One region of the Labrys sp. Lb11 genome, then DNA from elsewhere that is predicted to be linked to it. Evidence: predicted binding sites of a transcription regulator. Region 1 holds the regulator's gene; each other region holds the start of a gene.
The links. Region 1 encodes LexA, which represses DNA repair genes until DNA is damaged. Its sites were predicted from a motif close to TGTTCNNNNTGTGTTCNG; they were not measured.

Region 1 (7,571 bases):
GACCCGCCCCTCCTCCGCGCCCTAGTGCTGTCCTCCGGCATCCGACGATGCCTTTCCACCCCGCATCCGTGCCGAGGAGGCCCGTGCCATGACCACCGTGACGCTGATCGACAACTATGACAGCTTCACCTGGAACCTCTGGCACTATATCGGCCAGCTCGGATGCGAGGTGACGGTGCATCGCAACGACGCGGTGACGGCCGATGCCGTGCTGGCCGCGGGGCCGGACGCCATCGTGCTTTCGCCCGGCCCGGGCACGCCCGACAGCGGCGGCGGCATCTGCTGCGAGCTGATCGAGAAGGCCACCGGCCATACGCCGCTGTTCGGCGTCTGCCTCGGCCACCAGGCCATCGGCCAGGTGTTCGGGGCCACGGTGGCGCGGGCGCCGCTGCCGATGCACGGCAAGCTCTCCGAGATCCGTCACGAGGGCGGCGGCGTGTTTCGCGGCATCAACGGCCCGTTCAAGGCCACGCGCTACCACTCCCTGATCGTCGAGCGCGACACGCTGCCCGAGGATCTGGAGGTGACGGCGGAAACCGAGGACGGCCTCGTCATGGGCATGTCGCATCGCCGCGCCCCGGTGCACGGCGTGCAGTTCCATCCCGAATCGATCATGTCCGAGCACGGCCACCGTATCGTCCAGAACTTCCTGGATCTGGCCGCGGACTGGAACCGCAAGCATCGCGGCGCTGCGTGATGGACGGATTCAAGCCCTTCATCGGCACTGCCGCCGCCCGCTCCCTCACGCGCGCCGAGGCGGCGGAGGCGTTCGACCTGCTGCTCTCCGGCCAGGCGACGCCCTCGCAGATCGGCGGCTTCCTGATGGCGCTCAGGGTGCGCGGCGAGACGCCGGACGAAATCGCCGGCGCGGTCACCGCCATGCGCGCCAAGATGACGCCGGTCTCGGCCCCCGACGAGGCGATCGACATCGTCGGCACGGGCGGGGACGCCTCCGGCTCCTACAATGTCTCGACCGCCGCGGCGCTGATCGTCGCCGGCGCTGGCGTCAAGGTCGCCAAGCATGGCAATCGGGCTCTGTCGTCCCGGTCCGGCGCCGCGGACGTGCTGATGGCGCTGGGCGTCAAGATCGATCTGACGCCGCAGCAGATCTCGCGCTGCATCGCCGAGGCCGGCCTCGGCTTCATGTTCGCGCCGGCCCATCACGGGGCGATGAAGCATGTCGGCCCCACGCGGGTCGAGCTCGGCACCCGCACGATCTTCAACCTGCTCGGGCCCTGCTCCAACCCGGCGGGCGTCAGGCGCCAGCTCCTCGGCGTGTTCTCGGCGCATTGGCTGGAGCCGCTGGTGGAGGTGCTGCAAACGCTCGGCTCGGTCCGCGTCATCGCCGTCCACGGCTCGGACGGCCTCGACGAGATCACCACCACGGGCCCGACCGACGCGGTCTCTCTGGAGGACGGCAAGGTCACCCGGTTCACCATCGATCCGGAAGAAGTCGGCCTGCGCCGTGCCGAGCCGGCCGACCTCAAGGGCGGCGACGGCGCCCACAATGCCCTGGCCCTGCGCGCGGTCCTCGCCGGCGAGCAGACGCCCTATCGCGATATCGCCGTGCTCAACGCCGCCGCAGCGCTGATGGTCGCCGGCCGGGCCGCCACCCTCGCCGACGGCGTGGCCATGGCGGCCGCCTCCATCGACCATGGCCGCGCCGAGGGCGCTCTGGAGCGCCTGATCCACATCTCGAACGAGTGACCGATGGCCGACATCCTCAAAACCATCGAGATCTACAAGCGCCGCGAGATCGAGGCCGCCAAGGCGGCGCTGCCTCTGCCGGAGTTGATCAAGGCAGCGCAGGCGGCCCCGCCGGTGCGCGGCTTCGCCGCCGCCCTGGCGGCCAAGCTCGCGCAGGGCGAGACCGCGCTGATCGCCGAGATCAAGAAGGCCAGTCCGTCCAAGGGCCTGATCCGGGCCGACTTCGACCCGCCGGCGCTGGCCCGGGCCTACGAGGCTGGCGGAGCGGCCTGCCTGTCGGTGCTGACCGACGCGCCATCCTTCCAGGGCAGCCCTGGCTTTCTCACCGCCGCCCGCGCCGCGGTGGCCCTGCCCGCCTTGCGCAAGGACTTCCTCTACGATCCCTATCAGGTGGTGGAGGCACGCGCCTGGGGCGCGGACTGCGTCCTGATCATCATGGCCAGCGTCACCGACGCCGAGGCCGGCAGCCTCGTTGCCGCGGCGAAGGACTGGTCGCTCGACGTCCTCTGCGAGGTGCACGATGGCGCCGAGCTCGACCGCGCCCTGACGCTCGACGTGCACATGATCGGCATCAACAATCGCAATCTCAAGACGTTCGAGACAAGACTTGAAGTGACGGAGGAACTGGCGCCGCGGGTGCCGGACGATCGTCTCCTGATCGGCGAGAGCGGCATCTTCACGCCTGCCGACATCGCCCGGCTGCGGCGCGTCGGCGTCGGCACGTTCCTGGTCGGCGAAAGCCTGATGCGCCAGGCGGACGTGACCGCGGCAACCAAGGCGCTGCTTCAGCGCCAGGCGGAGGCGACGTGAGCGGCCTCACCCATATCGGCACCTCCGGCGAGGCTGCCATGGTCGACGTGTCGGACAAGCCCGCCACCACCCGCCTCGCGGTCGCCGAGGGCCGCGTGGTGATGCAGGCCGCGACACTCGAGCTGGTGCGTGCCGGCAACGCCAAGAAGGGCGACGTGCTGGGCACGGCCCGCATCGCCGGCATCATGGCCGCCAAGCGCACCCACGAGCTGATCCCGCTCTGCCATCCGCTGCTGCTCTCCAAGGTGACGGTCGAGATCGAGCCGGAGCCGGATCTGCCCGGCTTGCGCGTCACCGCCAGCGTCAAGGTGGCCGGCCAGACCGGTGTCGAGATGGAGGCGCTGACCGCCGTCTCCGTGGCTTGCCTGACCATCTACGACATGATCAAGGCAGTCGACCGCGGCATGCGGATCGAGGGCATCCGCCTCCTGGAGAAACACGGCGGCAAGTCGGGCGAATGGCGGGCAGAGGCATGACGGAACTTCTCGCGGTCTCGGCCGCGCTGGCGCAGGTCCTGGACGGCGTATCGGCGCTGCCGGCCGAGCCGGCGCCGCTGCCGCAGGCGCGCGGCCGGGTCCTGGCCGAGCCGCTGGCGTCGCGGCGCACCCAGCCCGGCTTCGACGCCTCCGCCATGGACGGCTATGCGCTGCGGGCGGCGGATGCGGCGGCCGGGGCGCGGCTGAAGGTCGTCGGCGAGAGCGCGGCCGGCCACGCCTTCGCCGGTACGTTCGGCCCTGGCGAAACCGTGCGCATCTTCACCGGCGCCCCGGTGCCCGCCGACGCGGACACCGTGCTGATCCAGGAAAACACGCGGCGCGAGGGCGATACCGTCACGCTGACCGCCGCGGCCAGGCCCGGCCAGAACATTCGCCGCCGCGGCCTCGATTTCCGCGACGGCGACACGGCGCTGGTCGCCGGCACCCGCCTCGGCCCGCGCGATCTGGCGCTCGCCGCCGCCACCGGTCACGCAACCGTTCCGGTCCATCGCAGGCCCCGCGTCGCCATCCTCGCCACCGGTGACGAACTGGTCCTGCCCGGCACCAGCGTCGGCCCGCATCAGATCGTCGCCTCCAACAATTTCGCCCTGGCCGCGATGGCGGAAGCCGAGGGCGCGGCGGTGATCGACCTCGGCATTGCCGGCGACAGCCTGGCGGAGATCGAGGCGGCGATCCGGCGCGCACGCGACGCCGGGGCCGACGTGCTCGTCACCATCGGCGGCGCCTCGGTCGGCGACCGCGACCTCGTGCAGGCCGCCCTCACCCGCGAAGGCATGCAGCTCGGCTTCTGGAAGATCGCCATGCGGCCGGGCAAGCCGATGATGCACGGCAGCCTCGGCGCCATGCGCATCCTCGGCCTTCCCGGCAATCCGGTCTCGGCGATCGTCTGCGGCGTGCTGTTCCTGACGCCGCTGATCCGTGCCCTCGCCGGCCGCGCCGACCGGACATTGCCGCGTCGTCCGGCCCGTTTCGCCGTGGACTGGCCGGCCAACGATCTGCGCGAAGACTATCTGCGTGCGACCTTCACGCTTGACGCAGCGACGAACCTGCCGATGGTGACACCATCGGCCGTGCAGGATTCGTCCATGGTTGCCGTGCTCGCCGGCTCCGACTGCCTCGCCATCCGGCCGCCCCATGCCGCTGCGGCACATGCCGGCGATGCCTGCGAGATCATCGATCTTCGCGCCGCCGGCTACTGATCGTCTTTACCGGAAGTTCATGGTTGCGGAACACAGTGCGAACATGTAGCACTGTTCATGGTTTGTTTGGCGATTCACCAGTTGATTCGCTGCCTCCGCGCCGGGAACGCCCATGCTGACGAAGAAACAACACGAATTGCTGCGCTTCATCCACGAGCGGCTGAAGGAGCAGGGCGTTCCCCCCTCCTTCGACGAAATGAAGGACGCGCTCGATCTTCGCTCCAAGTCCGGCATTCATCGTCTGATCATGGCGCTGGAGGAGCGCGGCTTCATCCGCCGCCTGCCCAACCGGGCACGGGCGTTGGAGGTCGTGAAGCTGCCCGAATCCTCGGTACCGGGCCTCACCACAGTGTCGGCCCCGCGCGGCTTCCGGCCCAATGTCATCGAAGGCAATCTCGGGCGGGTGCGAGCCGCTCCCCCGCCGGCCCTGGACGAGGACGCCGCGCGTTCGGTGATGATCCCGGTGATGGGCCGGATCGCTGCCGGCACGCCGGTCTCGGCGATCCAGAGCAAGAGCCATACGATCAGCGTGCCGCCGGAGATGCTGTCGGCGGGCGAGCATTTCGCCCTGGAGGTCCGTGGCGATTCGATGATCGAGGCCGGTATCTTCGACAACGACACGGTGCTGATCCGGCGCCAGGACAATGCCGAGACCGGCGATATCGTGGTGGCGCTGATCGATGACGAGGAAGCCACCCTCAAGCGCTTGCGCCGTCGCGGCGCCTCGATCGCGCTGGAGGCCGCCAACCCGGCGTATGAGACCCGCATCTTCGGCCCCGACCGCGTGCGCATCCAGGGCAAGCTGGTCGGTTTGTTCCGCCGCTACTGAGGCAAGGCCTCGTCCCGGGCAGGCGCCTCGTCGGGGGCAGCTTCGCTTTTCTCCTCCTGCGTATCAGGCGGCGGCTTGGGGCGCGGGGGAGCCGGCGCCCAGGGCCTGTCGCCGCCGGCCTCACGCGCCGTGACGATGCGCCAGCGCGGCTCGCCGGTGTCCGGCGTCGGGCCGTCGTCATAGATGGCGAGGGAACCGGCGGCGCGGATGGATGTCCGGTCCAGCACCAGCCCCGCAGCCTTGCAGCGCGCCGGGACCGGCAGGGGCGAGACCAGGATGGCGACCCGGCCGCAATCCTCCTCGATGGCGTTGACGGTGCGGTCGAGCACCAGGAACCGTCCCTTGCCCAGAGGCGCCGAGCAACCCTCCTTGTCGCAGCGCACAGCCGCCGTCAGCGTCGGGTCTTCCAGGTTGCGGCCGTCACCCAAGGCCAGCAGCCATTCGCGCTGATTGAAGGCGTCGCGCCGGCTGCCGATCGTCGACAGGGTCGCACCGTCGCGCACCAGCGCGGCATAGCCGTTGGCGCCGATGATGGCGACGGGACGTGCGTCGATCGTGGCCAGGGCGCTGCCGGCCGCCAGCGGCAACATGGCGACCAGGGCGAGACGCGTGCGCAGGATGGCCAGCAGCACGATTCCGGCGGAGAACGCGGCCAGGGCGGCGGCCGAGAATTGCGGCGTGACGATCTCAGAGCCAGGCCAGGACGCGACCATGCGGGCGATGGCCATGAACCAGCCGACCGCCACGCCCATGGCCGACCAGAGCGGCGCACCATAGCCGAAGGGCTCGGCCGCCAGCGCCAGCAGGGCCAGAGGCATGATCAGGAGCGACACGATCGGCGTCGCCATGAAGTTCGACGCCAGGGACTGCAGCGTCAGCCGGTGGAAATGGAAGGCCGAGAACGGTGCCGTCGCCAGGGAGGCAATGATGGTGGTGACGGCGAGGCCGACGACGACGATGCCCAGCCGCGACAGCATCCGCCCCATGGCCGTGGCCGGAGGCCGCGCACCCGGCCGGCGCGGCCTGTCATACCAGGCCACCATCATCGCCACCGCGCCGAACGACATCTGGAAGCTCGGCCCCAGCAGCTGTTCGGGGGTTGTCAGCAGCACGAAGGCGGCGGCGAGCCCGACATTGCGCCGCGTGACGGCACTGCGGCCAAGGGCCACCGCCATCAGCACGATCGCCGTCATGACGAAGGCGCGCACGGTCGCGACCTCTGCTCCGGAAAACAGCGTGTAGGCGGCGGCCGGCGCCAGTGACAGCATGGCCGCCAGCGCTTTGAGGGGCATGGTGAGGGCGATGCGGGACGACAGGGCGAGCAGCGCCCGGATCAGCCAGAACAGGCCGCCGGCGAACAGGGCCATATGCAGGCCGGAGATCGAGACGACATGGTAGAGCCCGGCAGCCCGCAGGGCGGCATTGGCGTCCTCGGGGATGAGGCCGCGCTTGCCGGTCACCTGCGAGGCGGCGACGGCGCCGTTTTCGCCGGGGATCACCGCGACGATGCGATCGGTCAGGGCGTTGCGGGACCGATCGAGGCCGGCGGCGAAGCGCTCGCTCCAGGACATCGTCACGGGCCGAGGGGCCGGCTGGAGCTTGCCCGCGGCAAAGCCGACGGCGCCGATGCCGTCGAAATAGGCGTCGCGGGCGAAGTCGTAGCCGCCGGGCACGGTCGGAGGCGGCGGCGGCCGCAGCAGGGCTTTCACGCTGACGCTGTCGCCCGGCGATATGTCGCCGACGCTGCGCACGGTCAGGCGGACCAGCGCCGGCACGTCGGCCGGCGCGAGGCCGTCGATGCTTGCCGGGCGTAGCACGAGGCGGGCCGAACCGCTGGCGCGCCGCTCGACCGACAGCACCGCTCCGGTGACCACGGCCGTCATGGACCTGCGCAGTTGCGGCGCTTCCAGACTGAGCGTGCGCAGCTTGGCGGCCGAGAAACCCAGGGCCGCAGCGGCGACACAGACCAGGCCGACATGGAGCCAGCGCCGGCCGCTGGCGATCCAGGCTCCGGCGAGGGCGGCGGCACCGAGAAGGGCGGGCCCGGCAAGGCCCGGCTCCTCCGGCGCAGCGAAATAGGTGATGACGCCGAGCCCGAGGAAGACCGGCACGACGAGGGCGAGATCGAGACATTCGTTCTCGAAGGCCAGGGCCGCGCGCAGCCGATCGCAGGCCGCGAGCCAGCACCGCTGCACAGCCTCGAGGCCCGGCGACGCCGCATTCCGGCGGCGCGGCCGGACCCCGGCGACCTCGACACGTTCCCCCGCCCGCCCACGTCCCGCCAAAGGCAGCTCCAACGCTACCGCCGAGCACAACGCTGTGCTAAACGCCGCAGCCTATTGCCTTCTCCGCCCGGTCGCCAAGGCTGCGCCACAAGAGAATCCGCTCAGACATGTCTCCGCCCGTCGTCACCCGCTTCGCTCCCTCCCCCACCGGCTTCCTGCATATCGGCGGCGGCCGCACGGCGCTGTTCAACTGGCTCTACGCCAAGGCGAAGGGCGGCAAGATGCTGCTGCGCATCGAGGACAC
Region 2 (7,571 bases), on a different contig from region 1:
AAAGCGCGGCGGCCGCCGTGGCCGCGCCGACGGCCATGCCGGCGGCGCCGGCTCCGGTCCCCCTGCCTGCCCGCGCGCGCACCGCCGCGCCGGCGCCGGCCCTCCTGACGACCGCGCCCGATGCGGTGGAGCTGACGGCGCGGGAGCAGGCCCAGGCGGCCCGGACCCTGGAGGAGCTTCGGGCGACGCTGGAAAGCTTCGAAGGCTGCGCCCTCAAGGCGACCGCGACGCGCCTCGTCTTCGCCGACGGCGCGCCGGACGCCCGAGTCATGTTCGTCGGCGAAGCGCCGGGCCGCGACGAGGACATGCAGGGCAAGCCTTTCGTCGGCCGCTCCGGCCAGCTGCTCGACCGGATGCTCGCCGCCATCGGCCTCGACCGCAGCAGGGCCTATATCGCCAACATCGTCCCCTGGCGCCCACCCGGCAACCGCGATCCGACACCGCAGGAAATCACGATCTGCCGGCCGTTCCTGCACCGGCAGATCGAGCTGGTGAACCCGGACATCCTGATCTGCCTGGGCGCGCGCAGCGCCGAGACCCTGCTCGCCACCGGCGAGGGCATCCTCAAGCTGCGCGGGCGGTGGCTGTCCTATGACGTCGGCGGCCGCAGCGTGCGGACGATGGCGACGCTGCATCCGGCCTATCTCCTGCGCCAGCCGGTGCAGAAGCGCCTGGCCTGGCGCGATTTTCGCTCCCTCGCCACCGCCCTCGGGGAGAGTCCGCCGGCCTCCGCGTGAATTCACCGAATTCACGCCGTTGCAAAGGACTGCTACAAGGCAGGATTGAACCAGGGAGACAGACATGCGTCTCGACGATTTCCGGCAATCCGACAACGTCGACGATCGTCGCGGCAGCGGCGGCGGCCTGCCCATGGGCAAGGGCAGCATCGGCCTGGGCGGTCTGGTCGTCGTGCTGGTCATATCCTACTTCACCGGCATCAACCCGGCGACGCTGATCGGCGGCTATGAGACGATCTCCGGCGGGGGCGGCGGCGGTTCCCAGACGCAGCAGCGCCAATTGACGCCCGAGGAACAGGCTTCCGGCAAGTTCGTCCGGCAGATCCTGGCTTCGACCGAGGATACCTGGACCGCCCTGTTCAAGGAGCAGAACATCGGCATGGCCTACACCCCGCCGAAGCTGGTGCTGTTCGACGGCGTGACGAATTCGGCCTGCGGCACCGCGCAGTCGGCCATGGGGCCGTTCTATTGCCCGAACGACCGCCAAGTCTACCTCGACACCGCGTTCTTCGACGAGATGCGCAGCCGCTTCAATGCCTGCCCGGTCGGCGAAGGCGCCTGCTCCTTCGCGCAGGCCTATGTGATCGCGCATGAGATCGGCCATCACGTGCAGAACCTGCTCGGCGTGCTCCCGAAGGTGCAGCAGATGCGCCAGCGCGTCGACGACACGCAGAGCAACCGCCTGTCGGTGATGACCGAGCTGCAGGCCGACTGCCTGGCCGGCGTCTGGGCCAACCGCACCCAGCAGCAGTACAGGTTCATCGACGAGGCCGACGTGAAGGGCGCGCTGCAGACGGCGCAGGCCATCGGCGACGACATGCTGCAGAAGAAGGCGCAGGGCTATGTCGTGCCCGACAGCTTCACCCATGGCTCGGCCGCCCAGCGCCAGCGCTGGTTCGTCGCCGGCCTGAAGAGCGGGCAGATCCGTTCCTGCGACACCTTCAACGCGACGCAGCTCTGAGCCGCGGCCGCCGCGGCTCCGCCGCTTCCCAGGCGCGCATCGCCGCGACGTTCTCGTCCGAGAAGCCGTTCCGGCCGAGCAGCGTCGCCACCAGCGAGACCAGCAGCGCCGGGCCGCAGCCCGCGTCCTTGACGAGGGCGCCGAGCGCCTCGGCATTCGGCTCGGCCAGGCAGGCGGCGACATCGGCCTGAGGCCGGCCGCTGCGAAGGGAAAGGCGCTGGACCAATTGGTCGGTCGAGCCCTCCAGCGCCAGATCGATGAGGTCGTGCCCGGACGCCGGCGGCGGCGCGGGGGGCACGATCTGCAGCCGCGGCGCGGGCCGGGCCGAGGTCTTCTGCGGCTCGTCGCCTGCGGCCGACGGCCCCGCTACGGCGTCCCGCCCGATGTCCGAGGCCGCCGCAGCCGCGGCTTCGGCGGCCTCGGCTGGCGCGGGCACGGGGCTCGGCGCATGCACGACGATCTGTGATTGCAGCCGCCGCTCGAGATCGGCGCGGACCAGCTGGCGCAATGCCTCGATCCGCTCGGGCGCATCTGGCGCCGGAGCAAGGCGCGGCGGCGCGACCGCGACTGCGGGAGGCTCGGCCCGGCGCGGGGCCCCGTACCAGGCGGGGGTCTCCCGCTGCGGCGCCTCGTCCTCCTCGACGATCCCGACCTCGCCGAGCATGTCGGCAATGGCCGGCTCGCCGTCGCCGAGGGCGATCGCGACGCAGCGCGGCACGGCCTCCCCGCCATCCACCAACTGCTCGGCGAATTCGAAGCGGGCGAAATAGTCGAGGCCACCGACCACGTCGAGCACCACGGCCATGATCTCGGCCCTGCGGGCGGGATCAGCCTTGCACCGGATGCGAAGGGCGAGGTGGAGGGCCTGAAGGCGGCACCCCGGCGCGGGGTCGTGGGCCAGGCGCGCCAGCGTCGCATTCTCGGTTCCGTCGACGTTTTCAGCCATGTTGCTCACCAGACATGCTTCAACCGTCAACAAACGGTGAATGAGGATGGTTAACCAAAGGTTAACGTCCGACAAAGGCCCGGGAGCGCAGCCACGACATCTGCAGCCGGCTGCCGGCGGCAAGGGCGTCGCGGCGCGCCAGCACGCTGCCGGAGGCCTGGAAACGGGCGGCGATCGCCGCCCGGATCTCGCTGAGCCGGGCGCGCCAGCCGAAGCCATCGACGGCGGGGCGGAAGGAGGCCGCCCGCCGCCCGGGTCCGGCGCGTCGCGCCCGTTCGATGAACAACGCCGCCTCCAGGAACCAGTCCGCCTCCAGCCGCACGCCCGGCCGGAGCACCAGCACCCATTCGGAGCGGACCTGCCGCAGGCCCTGCTCGCGCCCGCCTTCGACCACCGTGCAGCCGAGCGCGTCGGCAACCAGGCGCGTGCCGTCGGTCGAGCCGTCGTCGGCGACGACGACCTCGCGCACGAAGCCTTCCGCCGCCGCCGGCACCAGGGCCGACAGCGTCATCGCCAGAGCTTCCTCGTCGTTGCGGGTCGCGACCACCACACTGATCATCCCTCTGTCTTAGCACAGGATTTTGCCTGGACCTACCGCCGCCCTCCCGGGCCGTTCCTCGCAATCCGGCGGCCGATGTTCTATCCTTGTTCTTTTGTTCTCATTATGTTCTGATCCTGCTCGTCAGGCAACGAATCAGCAACGAGCGGCAGGAGGCCGTCATGGCGGCAGGAGTAGCACGGCGACCCGAGGAGCCCGTCCAGGTCCGGCGCGACGGCGCCTCGATGATCGTCGACATCGACCGGCGGCGCGGCCGCGGCGCCGTCTCGAACCTGAGCGGACGCTACGAACCCTTCGCCCGCCTGGCCGAGGACGATGGCTGGGGCTCGATCGAGACCCTGCCCTCCTTCAGGACCGAGGTGACGGAGGAGAAGGCGCGCAGGATCATCACCACCAACGACTCGCCGGACATTTCCTTCGACCGCTCGATCAATCCCTATCGCGGCTGCGAGCATGGCTGCATCTACTGCTTCGCCCGTCCCACCCATGCCTATATGGGCCTGTCGCCGGGGCTGGACTTCGAATCGAAGCTGTTCGCCAAGCCGAACGCCGCCGCGCTGCTGGAACAGGAGCTCGGGGCCAAGGGCTACGAGCCCAAGACCATCGCCATGGGCACCAACACCGACCCCTACCAGCCGATCGAGCGCGAGCGGCGGATCACGCGCTCGATCCTGGAGGTTCTGGAACGCACCGGTCATCCCGTCGGCATCGTCACCAAGTCGGCGCTGGTGACCCGCGACATCGACATCCTCTCGCGCATGGCCGCGCGCGGCCTGGTCAAGGTGGCGCTGTCGGTGACGACGCTCGACGCCAAGCTCGCCAGGGCTCTCGAGCCGCGGGCAGCGACGCCGCGCAAGCGGCTGGAGGCGGTGCGCCAGCTCAGCGAGGCGGGCGTTCCCGCCACCGTGCTGGTCGCCCCGATCATCCCGGCGATCAACGACATGGAGATCGAGCGCATCCTGGAGGCAGCCCATGAAGCGGGCGCCCGCGAGGCGGGCTACGTCATGCTGCGCCTGCCGCTGGAAATCCGCGACCTGTTCAAGGAGTGGCTGGCCGAGCATCGGCCGAACGCGCTTTCGCACGTGTTCTCGCTGGTGCGATCGACTCGCGGCGGCAAGGACTATGATTCGCGTTTCGGCCAGCGGATGACCGGCACCGGCCCCTATGCCTGGACGGTGGGACGGCGGTTCGAGCTGGCGGCGGCACGGCTCGGGCTGAACGCCGTCCGGCTGAAGCTGCGGACGGACCTGTTCCAGCGGCCGGCGAGGATCGGCGAGCAGCTCGAACTCCTGTAGCCCGGCGGCGGCTGGGGCCGATCACGCGCCGATATGCCGTTCACACTCCGATATAGTGGCGGGCGGCGAAGGCGGCGGCGACGAGCAGCGCGAACACGCCGCAGGCCAGCACCAGCGCATTGCCGGAACCGAAGCGATGGCGCTTCGGCTCCGGGTGAGGCGCTGGCGGCGGAGGAGAGTCGGGGACGGACGCACCGGAAAACTCGCTGACCGGCGTCATCGCCGTCGAGGCCCAGAAGGAATTGCCCGAAAGCGCATGCTCGGCCAGCTTGCGGTAGGTCGCCAGCCGGCGCTCGATCCGCTCGCCGATGTCGTAGGCCATCATCTCGCTGGCCGTCGGCTCCCGCCCCGCCTCGGCATGGAAGGCGGCGAGCCATTCGCGCTTGGTCTGCATGGACAGCGAATAGGCGAGAAGGCCGATCACGTCGTTCTCGCTGCTCACCAGCTTGTCGAAGATGGTGTCGCGCAGGCCGGGCAGCCCCTCAAGGGCGTTGCCGGCCGACCATTCCGGCGCCGAGGGCTGGGGCGCGGCCCTGGGGGCGGTGCCGGCCGGATCTTCGGTACCTGTCGCATCCATTGTTCTCTCCCTCTCGTCGTCGAGCGCCGCCGCGATCTCTCGGTTCGGCCCGAGGCTGCCGGCCGGTCTCCCCAACCGTCAGCGCCTGTCCGCCGCGGCGGGTATCGGCTCTCCGGATCCTTCCGGCGCGATGCGCCGCAGACGGGCACTCAAAATTTCGAGACAGTTTTAGGAAACTAGCGCATCTGTCGGACGTGTCCACGACACAAAGGAATCATGGTGACCCGATGCGGAACGAAGCCTACGAGACGGCCCGAGCGATCGAGGCGGTGGCCGGCGTCGACGAGGCCGGCCGCGGGCCGCTGGCGGGGCCCGTCGCGGCGGCGGCGGTGATCCTCGATCCCGGCCGCATCCCCGCCGGGCTCGCCGATTCCAAGGAACTCGCTCCGGCCGTGCGCGAACGGCTCTACGACGAGATCATGCGCGATGCACTCGCTGTCTCGCTGGCGCTGGCCGGACCGGCGGCCATCGACCGGATGAACATTCGCGCCGCGACGCTGGACGCCATGCGGCGGGCGGTGTGCGGCTTGTCCGTGCGGCCGGCTTCGGCCGAGATCGACGGCCGCGACGTGCCGCCCGGCCTGCCCTGCCCCGGCCGGGCCATCGTCGGCGGCGATGCCCTGGTGGCGGCGATCTCGGCCGCCTCTATCATCGCCAAGGTGACGCGCGACCGGCTGATGACCCGCCTCGCCGCCGAGTTTCCGGCCTATGGCTTCGACAGGCACATGGGCTACGGCACCGCCGAGCATCGCGCCGCGATCGTGGCGCACGGCCCCTGCCGGCATCACCGCTTCTCCTTCGGCCTGCTGAAGGCCTATCGGCGCTGAACGCGGATGCGGCCGGGCGGACGGCTGTGTTCTCCTTCTCGTCCCGCTGTCCCGAACCGGCACGCCGCTTTTTCTTTGCCGGCAACCCGGCCTTTACCAAGCCCGGTTATGGTTAATCCGCAAGTGAGTGGCGTAGCGTACGAGTAACAGACATGAGTAACTCGCGTACCGGGGCTGCGGCCGCGCCCCGGATGAGCCCCCGGACCACCGTGAAGCCGATGCTGCGCTCCGTCGCGACGCAGACCGCCGGCGCCGCAACGCTGCCGCTCGACAGCATCATCGAAGGCGATTGCATCGACGCCCTGAACCGGCTGCCGGCGCAGAGCATCGACATGATCTTCGCCGACCCGCCCTACAATCTCCAGCTCGGCGGCGACCTGCAGCGCCCCGACCAGTCGATGGTCGATGCCGTGGACGACGACTGGGACAAGTTCGAATCCTTCGCCGCCTACGACGCCTTCACCCGCGACTGGCTGAAGGCCGCACGCCGCGTCATGAAGCCGGATGCGACTCTGTGGGTGATCGGCTCCTACCACAACATCTTCCGCGTCGGCGCGACGCTGCAGGATCTGGGATACTGGATCCTCAACGACGTGGTCTGGCGCAAGACCAACCCGATGCCGAATTTCCGCGGCAAGCGCTTCACCAATGCCCACGAGACGCTGATCTGGGCGGCGCGCGAGCAGGCCTCGCGCTATACCTTCAACTACGAGGCGCTGAAGGCCGGCAACGAGGACGTGCAGGTCCGCTCGGACTGGCTGTTCCCGCTGTGCACCGGCGGCGAGCGCCTCAAGGACGAGGACGGGCGCAAGGCGCATCCGACCCAGAAGCCGGAGGCCCTGCTGGCCCGGGTGCTGATGTCGGCGACGAAGCCGGGCGACGTGGTGCTCGACCCGTTCTTCGGCACAGGCACCACCGGCGCCGTGGCCCGGAAGCTCGGCCGCCGCTTCATCGGCATCGAGCGTGACCGCGGCTACATCGCAGCCGCGCGAGCCCGCATCGCGGCAGCCGAGCCGGTGGCCGACGCTGCCCTGCTGATGCCGGCCGAGAAGCGTTCCGAGCCGCGCATCGCCTTCGCAACCGTGGTGGAACGGGCCCTGCTGACGCCCGGCGCCGTCCTCACCGACCATCGCGGCCGCCACGCCGTCAAGGTGCGGGCCGACGGCTCGCTGATGCTCGGCGACATCGTCGGCTCGATCCACAAGATCGGCGCGCTGGTGCAGGGCCTGCCGGCTTGCAACGGCTGGACGTTCTGGCATTTTTCCGACGGTGCGGCGCTGAAGCCGATCGACGAGCTGCGCAGCGTGCTGCGCCGGGAGGTGGCTGCGGCGGAGGCATAGGACCGGTGCCTCCGCAGCGTCCGGCAGCATGATTCTCCAATTGCCGACCGAACATATTCCAACTTTTTGGAACTTTTCAGCGCAGCTTACTGTTTGACGTTGTTCGGTCCCGCCACTACGATCCCCTCCAATTCATCGGGGCCATGTGGCAATGTTCGGCATTCAAACCGGCTGGGGAACCGACATCATGGACAGCGTCCCGCCCGTTCCGCACGCAGAACAACGCCGCATGCCGGCGCAGGTTCGCCATGCCCATCTCGTCGAGGCCGCGCGCCGGCGCGGCTTCTTCCTGGTCGTCGACATCTCCGCCGAGCTCGGCGTCTCCGAGA
Region 3 (7,571 bases), on a different contig from region 1:
ACATCGAAGCTCATCGCGCCGTCTCCATGCCGGGCGCGGGCGTCACGGGCGCGAGCCGGGAACGAGGTTGTCCTGCGACAGGCCCCATTTGCGCGCGACCTCGCCCAGGCTTCCGTCCTTGACCAGGGCCGCGACCGCGGCGGCGACCGCCGCCTCGTCGCCGTCGGCGCGGCGGATGAAGACGGCGAAGTCGGCCGCGTCGGGGAAGGTGTAGATCGTCTTGAACCGGCCGGCGTTCTGCAGGCTGCGATAGGCGAGCTCGGTGTCCTGCGACACCGCCGCTTCGGCGCGGCGGACCAGCACCTGCTGGATGACGTCGGTCTGCTTGGGATAGGTCTGGATGCGGATGGCGGGGCGGCCGGCCGCAGCCAGCTCCGCATTGACCTTCTCCAGCCGGGCGAGATAGCTCGTGCCCGCCTGCACGGCGACGACCTTGCCGGAGAGGTCGGCCGGTTCCTTGATCGCGAGGTCGGAGCCGGCATCGGTGAACATCAGCACCGCCGTCGAGAAATAGGGGATGCCGGGATAGGACTTGGTTCGCTCCGGCGTCATCAGGATGCCGCTGATCACCGCGTCGCAGCGCCCGGCCTCGAGGCCCGGCAGCAGGCCGGTGAACTCGGAGACGATGACCCGCGGCTCGACCTGCCAATGGGCCGCCAGGGCCTTGGCGAAGTCGATGTCGAAGCCGACGGGTTCGGCATTGCCGGCGGATTCGAAGAATTCGAGCGGCGGAAAGGTCGCGTCCGTGCAGACGGTCAGGGTCTTGTCCGCGACGAAGGACGGCGCAGGAGCCTGCGCGGCGGCGGCGTGGGCCGACAGGGCCAGAGCGACGGCGCCGGCAAGGCCGGATTTGAACAGGCGCGACATGGAGCGATTCCCCGATTTTCTGGTGGGCCCGGAGCTCGGCCGAACCTTCCGGCCGATGGCCTCGACGCCGGCTTCCTCCGCCCTGTTCGCCATATGGGGAAAAAGTTCGTATATAGTCAACTAAATTCGTTTATAGAGAACTTGCGCCTTGTGCTATGAGGCGCGGGATCGATCATGCCCAGGAGCGCCGATGCGCAAGGACCCGCCGATTGCCAGTCCCAGGCCCCACCGGCCGCCGGTGAAGTTCGGCCACCTCATCCGGGAGCGCCGCCGCCAGCTCAACCTGACCCTGGAGAGCGTCGCCGAGACGGTGGAGCTGACCAAGAGCTTCCTGAGCGACATCGAGAACGACAAGACCTCGCCCTCCGTCGCCTCGCTGGTGCGGCTGTGCGACGCCCTCGGCCTGTCGATCGGCGACCTGTTCAACTCCACCGCGTCCGCGGTGGTGCGCGCGGCGGAGCGGCCCGGCATCGGCTTCGGGGGCACCGGCGTGCGCGACTCGCTGCTGACGGCCAGCAACAGCACGCGTCTGCAGGCCTTGTGGTCGGAGATCGAGCCGGGCGGCACCGGCGGCGACAAGCTGTACTCGCTGCGGGCGGACGAGGAGTTCATCCTCGTGGTCTCCGGCCGGCTCTCGGTGAGGGTGGAGGCCGAGACCTTCGAGCTTGAGCCGGGGGATTCCATGACCTTCGACCCGCGCCTGCCGCACACTTTCTTCAACCCCTCGCAGACCGAGAAGACGGTTGCGATCTTCGTCATGACGCCGCGCCCGTCCTGAGGCGGGCGGCGTCCTCAAGGCCGGGGGCCGGCCGGGCGATCGAGCCGGTCGAGGAAACGGTAATATTCCCCGACGATCGGGATGAACCAGGGATTGCCGGTATAGCCGGGCAGCGTCCGGGCCGGGTTCGCCGCGAAGGCGCTGGGCTCGCTCCCCCCGAGGATGTCGCCGGCCAGGCAATGGCCGAAATGGCTCATCAGCGCCACGCCCTGGCCGCAGCAGCCCATGGCGAAATGGATGCCCTCATGCGCGCCGAGATGAGGCAGGGAATCGAAGGTGAAGGCGACCGAGCCGGTCCAGCTGTGGGTGATCCCGGCGTCCGCCAGGCTCGGGAACACGTCGCTCATCGACCGGCGCAGGCGCCGGGCGCTTTCCACGATGCTGATCGGACGGAAGCTGGTGCGGCCGCCGAAGATCATCCGCCGGCCGTCGGGCGACAGGCGATAGTAGTAGAGGTTGCGCTTGGTGTCCTGGATCATCCGGCCCGCGGGGATGAGAGCGGCGAGGCGCGCCGGATCGAGCTCCTCGGTGGCGATGATGTAGCTGCCGATGGGGATGACGCGGCGGCGGAACCAGGGCAGGGCGCGGCCGGTATAGGCATTGGTAGCGACGACCACCCGCTCGGCGCGCACCGGCCCGCCGGTCGTGGCGAGGCGGAAGCCGCCGGCCTCGCGTGCCAGCGCCTCGACGCGGCAGCGGCTGGCGAAGGCGACGCCCGCCCGCTCGCAGGCCCGGACCAGCCCGGCGTGATAGCGGGCCGGATGCAGCCCGCCGGCGAATTCGGTGATGCGGCCACCGTGGTAGAGCTCCGAGGCGACCTCGGCCGCCTGATCGGCCTTCGCCACCATGCGGGTCTTGACCCCGAGCGTGTCGAGGCGGGCGGCCTCCTCGGCCAGGGCGTCGAAATGCCTGGGTGCATAGGCGGCGAAATACATGCCGCTGCGGCGGTAGGCGCAGTCGATGTCCTCCTCGGCGATCAGCCGCTCGAGGAAGAGCACCGAACTCTGCGCCTCGAAGAACATCCGGTCGGCGGCCTCGCGGCCGAAGCCCCGGACCATGTCGGGATGGGAGACCTTGAGCGTGCCGGACACCATGCCGCCATTGCGCGTGCTGGCGCCTTCGCCGAGGTCGCCGGCCTCGATCACCAGGACGCGAGCCCCGGCCTTGGCCAGGCGCAGGGCGGCGTTCAGCCCGGTATAGCCAGAGCCGATGACGGCAGCGTCGACCGGCGCGGCGGGCAGGGGCTGCGCCTCGCCGCGCAGGCGATGCTCCCACCAGTAGGGTTCCTGCGAGAGCAGGGGATCGGGACCGGGCTGCACGGCCACTCCGCCGAGTATGTTGCGAACAAAGTTCGTCTATAACGAATTTGATGTGGCCGCAAGCAAGCCCGACGGCGGACATGGAAGCGTCATCGGACAGAAAGGGCGTCATCCGGCGAAATAGCCGGGTTTGGATGGACCGTGCCGGATTTCGCGGGATAGGACCGGACCACGAACAGCCGAGAGCGATAAGGTCATCGGCGAAAATCGGACGCTCGGTGCCTTTGAGGATGGTGGAGGACGCTCAGTCGATCTTAGAGCGAGCGGCGTGCTCAATCAGCGCCCGGCATGCTGCATGCACTCCGGGTGTCATATCCGCCTCGGCTTCGCTCCATTCGGCTCGCTTGCGCTCCCGGACGTCCGGATGCCATCGCTCGATGTCCCAGTCGGTAAAGCCGACCTGATCTGCTCTATCATCGGCCAAATACAGCGCGACGAGCGGTCCTTTCGATCCATTCAGTTCGTCCCAAACAGGATGCGAGATGTTTACGAGGCACACCATCTCCCGGGCAGCTTGCATCGCGGTAATCCGGCCGCCGATACAAGCCTGAGCGACGTCGATAGCCCTTTTGAGCGCTGCTGCATGGTCCATGTCGGCAAATGTCGCACGTTCGTCTGCGATCAGCCAGACCGGCGGCCGTCGTCGGGCAGCAAGCAGCCGATTTACCAGGATCGATCGATGCCGTGTCGCCCGGCGTGGTGGAGTTGTCGGTGGAAGATGTGGCCATCTCCCCCTCGAATACGAAAGGCTGAGACGCTATGTCCATTTGGGCGGCCCGTTCCGCGGCATGCAACAACGAGGGTTGACCGGCTTTTCGGTCAGAGCCTCATGCATGGGGAACGGGCCATGGACCAAAATACAACGACTTTCGTGGCGATGGATACGCACAAGCGGACGATTTCGGTGGCGATCGCCGAAGGTGGGCGGCGAGGCGAAACACGGTTCCTGGGCGAGATCACGAGCCGTCCGGAGGCGGTCGCCAAGCTGGTGGAGCGGCTCTCGAAGAAGCACGCTCAATTGGCGTTCTGCTATGAGGCCGGGCCTTGCGGCTACGGGCTCTATCGGCAGATCGTCGCGCTCGGCCACGAATGCGTGGTGGTGGCGCCGTCGCTGGTGCCCACTCGGCCCGGCGACCGGGTGAAGACGGATCGCCGCGATGCGGTGACCCAGGCCTCGCTGTTCCGGTCGGGCGAATTGACACCGGTCTGGGTTCCCGACGAGGCGCACGAAGCCATGCGTGACCTATGCCGCGCCAGGCAGGCGGCGGTGGAGACCTTGCGGCGAGCACGCCAACAGGTGACCGGCTTTCTTCTGCGGCACGATCGGGTCTATTCAGACGGCAAACATTGGAGCGGCAAATATCGCAAATGGCTTGCTGGCCAGCGGTTTGATCATCCCGCGCGGCAGATCGCATTCGAGGAGCTTGTACAGGCAATGGAGGAGGCGCTGGCGCGACGCGACCGGCTGGCCAAGCAGATGCAGGAGCTTCTGCCCTCCTGGTCGCTTGCGAAGGTCGTCGCGGCCATTCAAGCCTTGCGCGGCATCGCCGCGATTTCGGCGATGACTTTGGTCGCCGAAATCGGCGACTTCCGCCGCTTCTCCAACCCGAGGCAACTCATGGCTTATCTCGGGCTGTGCCCAAGCGAGCGGTCGTCCGGCGCCAAGACGGCGCGTGGCGGCATAACGAAGGCGGGCAACACGCGCGGGCGGCGCATGCTCGTCGAAGGCGCCTGGACATATCGCTCACCAGCGCGCGTCGGACTCGCGATTTTGGAGCGCAACGAATTCCTGCCGCAGTCTGTCAAGGAAATCGCCTGGAAGGCGCAGGTGCGGCTGTGCGCGAGATATCGTCGACTTGCGAAGGCTGGAAAGCCGATCAATGTCGTCTGCGTCGCCATCGCGCGCGAACTCGCCGCATTTGTTTGGGCCATTGCGACAAATCCCGCCATCACCGCCGCCTGAAAGAAGACAGGCTGCCGAAAAGAGGGAGAACTGTCGAAATCCGTCGTTGAACATCTGCTCATCGCCGGAGGCGGAGGCACGGTAGGGCAATCCTCGCTGTGATTCTGTGGCCGATCGAAAGGTCGACGCCCGGCTTGAGACAGAGGCAGGCCCGAGACGAAAACGCGGTCTTGCGGTAGCCAACCCGCGCATCAGAGTCTGATCAACCGTCGTCTCGAAGCCTTCGCCTCCGGCTATGCGCAGGACAAACTGAATAGGCCGCTGCCGCGGAACAGATCTGCTTGCCAAAGCCTCTTGAAAATGGACATGAGAATCACAGGCTGACCTGACAGCCATAGCCGTGAACGGTCCGCGTGAGCGGGGCAACCCCATTCTTGCCTCCGACCCGATGGTCAGATTTGCTTCATATTTTGGAAATTTTCGAGAACAAAAAAAGAACTTGCGTCAGAAAGAACAAAATGCGTACATGTCGGCACGTGACGAATCCGTTCATGCTTGTTAGGGAATCGAGGCGATGAGTCAGGCGCAGTTGCGGTTGGTCGAAGGGATTTCCATGGACAAGACGAAGGCGCTCGACGCGGCCCTTTCCCAGATCGAGCGTGCGTTCGGCAAGGGCTCGATCATGCGGCTCGGCAAGAGCTCGAAGACGCTGGAGATCGAGACAATCTCCACCGGCTCGCTCGGCCTCGACATCGCCCTCGGCGTCGGCGGCCTGCCAAGGGGCCGGGTCATCGAGATCTACGGGCCGGAATCATCGGGCAAGACGACGCTGGCGCTGCATTGCATCGCCGAGGCCCAGCGCAAGAGTGGCGTCTGCGCCTTCATCGACGCCGAACATGCGCTCGACCCGGTCTATGCCCGCAAGCTCGGCGTCAATCTCGACGATCTCCTGATCTCCCAGCCCGATACCGGCGAACAGGCGCTGGAGATCTGCGACACGCTGGTGCGCTCGGGCGCGGTCGACGTCATCGTCGTCGACTCGGTCGCGGCGCTGACGCCGAAGGCCGAGATCGAGGGCGAGATGGGCGAGGCGCAGCCCGGCCTGCAGGCCAGGCTGATGAGCCAGGCGCTGCGCAAGCTCACCGCCTCGATCGGCCGCTCCAACACCATGGTGATCTTCATCAACCAGATCCGCATGAAGATCGGCGTGATGTATGGCAGCCCGGAGACGACGACCGGCGGCAATGCGCTGAAGTTCTATGCCTCGGTGCGGCTCGACATCCGTCGGATCGGCGCGATCAAGGAGCGTGACGAGGTCATCGGCAACCAGACCCGGGTCAAGGTGGTCAAGAACAAGGTGGCGCCGCCGTTCAAGCAGATCGAGTTCGATATCATGTACGGCGAGGGCGTCTCGAAGGCCGGCGAACTGATCGACCTCGGCGTCAAGGCCGGCGTGGTGGAGAAGTCCGGTTCCTGGTTCTCCTATGAGAGCCAGCGCCTCGGCCAGGGCCGCGAGAACGCCAAGCAGTTCCTGAAGGACAATGCCGACATCGCCGACCGGATCGAGAGCGCCATCCGCCAGAACGCCGGACTGATCGCCGAGCGTATCCTCGAGAACATCGATCCGTCCGAGGCCGACGCGGACGACTGAGCCTGGCCTGGGCGGCGCCGGGCGCCCGAGGCATCCCCGACATGTCTTTTGGAACCCGCCGGGCCGCCTCGGCGGGTTCCGGCGTTGCGACGATCCTCGACAGAGGCGAGGTGCGTCGCTACAACGCGCTGCTTTCGACCCATGAGGACCGGCGCGTCCGGCACGAACAGGCATAACAGGCGATGAGCGGCGTCAACGAGATCAGGTCCACCTTCCTCGACTATTTCGGGCGCAACGGCCACGAGGTCGTCGCGTCCTCGCCGCTCGTGCCGCGCAACGACCCGACATTGATGTTCACCAATGCCGGCATGGTGCAGTTCAAGAACGTCTTCACCGGGATGGAGAAGCGCTCCTACCAGCGCGCCGTCACCAGCCAGAAATGCGTGCGCGCCGGCGGCAAGCACAACGACCTCGACAATGTCGGCTACACCGCGCGCCATCACACCTTCTTCGAGATGCTGGGGAACTTCTCCTTCGGCGACTATTTCAAGGAGCGGGCGATCGAGCTGGCCTGGAACCTGATCACGCGCGACTTCGGCCTGCCGAAATCGCGCCTCCTGGTCACGGTCTATTCCGAGGACGACGACGCCCACGCCCTGTGGAGGAAGATCGCCGGCCTCTCCGACGACCGCATCATCCGCATCCCGACCTCGGACAATTTCTGGCGCATGGGCGACACCGGCCCCTGCGGCCCGTGCTCGGAGATCTTCTACGATCACGGCGAGGGCATCTTCGGCGGGCCGCCCGGCTCGCCCGACGAGGATGGCGACCGCTTCATCGAGATCTGGAACCTGGTCTTCATGCAGTTCGAGGAGCAGGCGGGCGGCGGGCGCATCGACCTGCCGCGTCCCTCCATCGACACCGGCATGGGCCTGGAGCGCGTCGCTGCGGTGCTGCAGCACAAGCACAACAACTACGATATCGACCTGTTCCAGGCGCTGATCCGCGCCTCGGTCGAGGCGATCGGCGTCCCGGCCGACGGCCCGCATGCCGCCAGCCATCGCGTCATCGCCGACCATCTGCGCGCCTCCTCCTTCCTGGTCGCCGACGGCG

Region 2: AC27L4_RS03315 (PA0069 family radical SAM protein) is a predicted target of LexA. The motif match lies at 3,299-3,316, and genes of this name have one in related genera.
Region 3: recA (recombinase RecA) is a predicted target of LexA. The motif match lies at 5,350-5,367, and genes of this name have one in related genera.

What each region holds. Positions count from the first base shown of each region.
Region 1 covers NZ_BAAJOT010000005.1:249,460-257,030, reverse strand. Annotated here, with positions in the region: gene AC27L4_RS19825 (anthranilate synthase component II) at 89-697, shown strand; gene trpD (anthranilate phosphoribosyltransferase) at 697-1,707, shown strand; gene trpC (indole-3-glycerol phosphate synthase TrpC) at 1,711-2,517, shown strand; gene moaC (cyclic pyranopterin monophosphate synthase MoaC) at 2,514-2,993, shown strand; gene AC27L4_RS19805 (molybdopterin molybdotransferase MoeA) at 2,990-4,213, shown strand; gene lexA (transcriptional repressor LexA) at 4,326-5,042, shown strand; gene AC27L4_RS19795 (ComEC/Rec2 family competence protein) at 5,036-7,327, opposite strand; gene gltX (glutamate--tRNA ligase) at 7,435-7,571, shown strand, end outside.
Region 2 covers NZ_BAAJOT010000001.1:702,230-709,800, reverse strand. Annotated here, with positions in the region: gene AC27L4_RS03335 (uracil-DNA glycosylase) at 1-737, shown strand, start outside; gene ypfJ (KPN_02809 family neutral zinc metallopeptidase) at 802-1,698, shown strand; gene AC27L4_RS03325 (hypothetical protein) at 1,679-2,719, opposite strand; gene AC27L4_RS03320 (glycosyltransferase) at 2,706-3,203, opposite strand; gene AC27L4_RS03315 (PA0069 family radical SAM protein) at 3,428-4,498, shown strand; gene AC27L4_RS03310 (hypothetical protein) at 4,539-5,075, opposite strand; gene AC27L4_RS03305 (ribonuclease HII) at 5,303-5,902, shown strand; gene AC27L4_RS03300 (DNA methyltransferase) at 6,121-7,242, shown strand; gene AC27L4_RS03295 (DeoR/GlpR family DNA-binding transcription regulator) at 7,430-7,571, shown strand, end outside.
Region 3 covers NZ_BAAJOT010000009.1:120,852-128,422, forward strand. Annotated here, with positions in the region: gene AC27L4_RS29360 (amino acid ABC transporter permease) at 1-14, opposite strand, end outside; gene AC27L4_RS29365 (transporter substrate-binding domain-containing protein) at 43-867, opposite strand; gene AC27L4_RS29370 (helix-turn-helix domain-containing protein) at 1,058-1,645, shown strand; gene AC27L4_RS29375 (NAD(P)/FAD-dependent oxidoreductase) at 1,660-2,964, opposite strand; gene AC27L4_RS29380 (hypothetical protein) at 3,209-3,556, opposite strand; gene AC27L4_RS29385 (IS110 family RNA-guided transposase) at 3,812-4,927, shown strand; gene recA (recombinase RecA) at 5,442-6,518, shown strand; gene alaS (alanine--tRNA ligase) at 6,701-7,571, shown strand, end outside.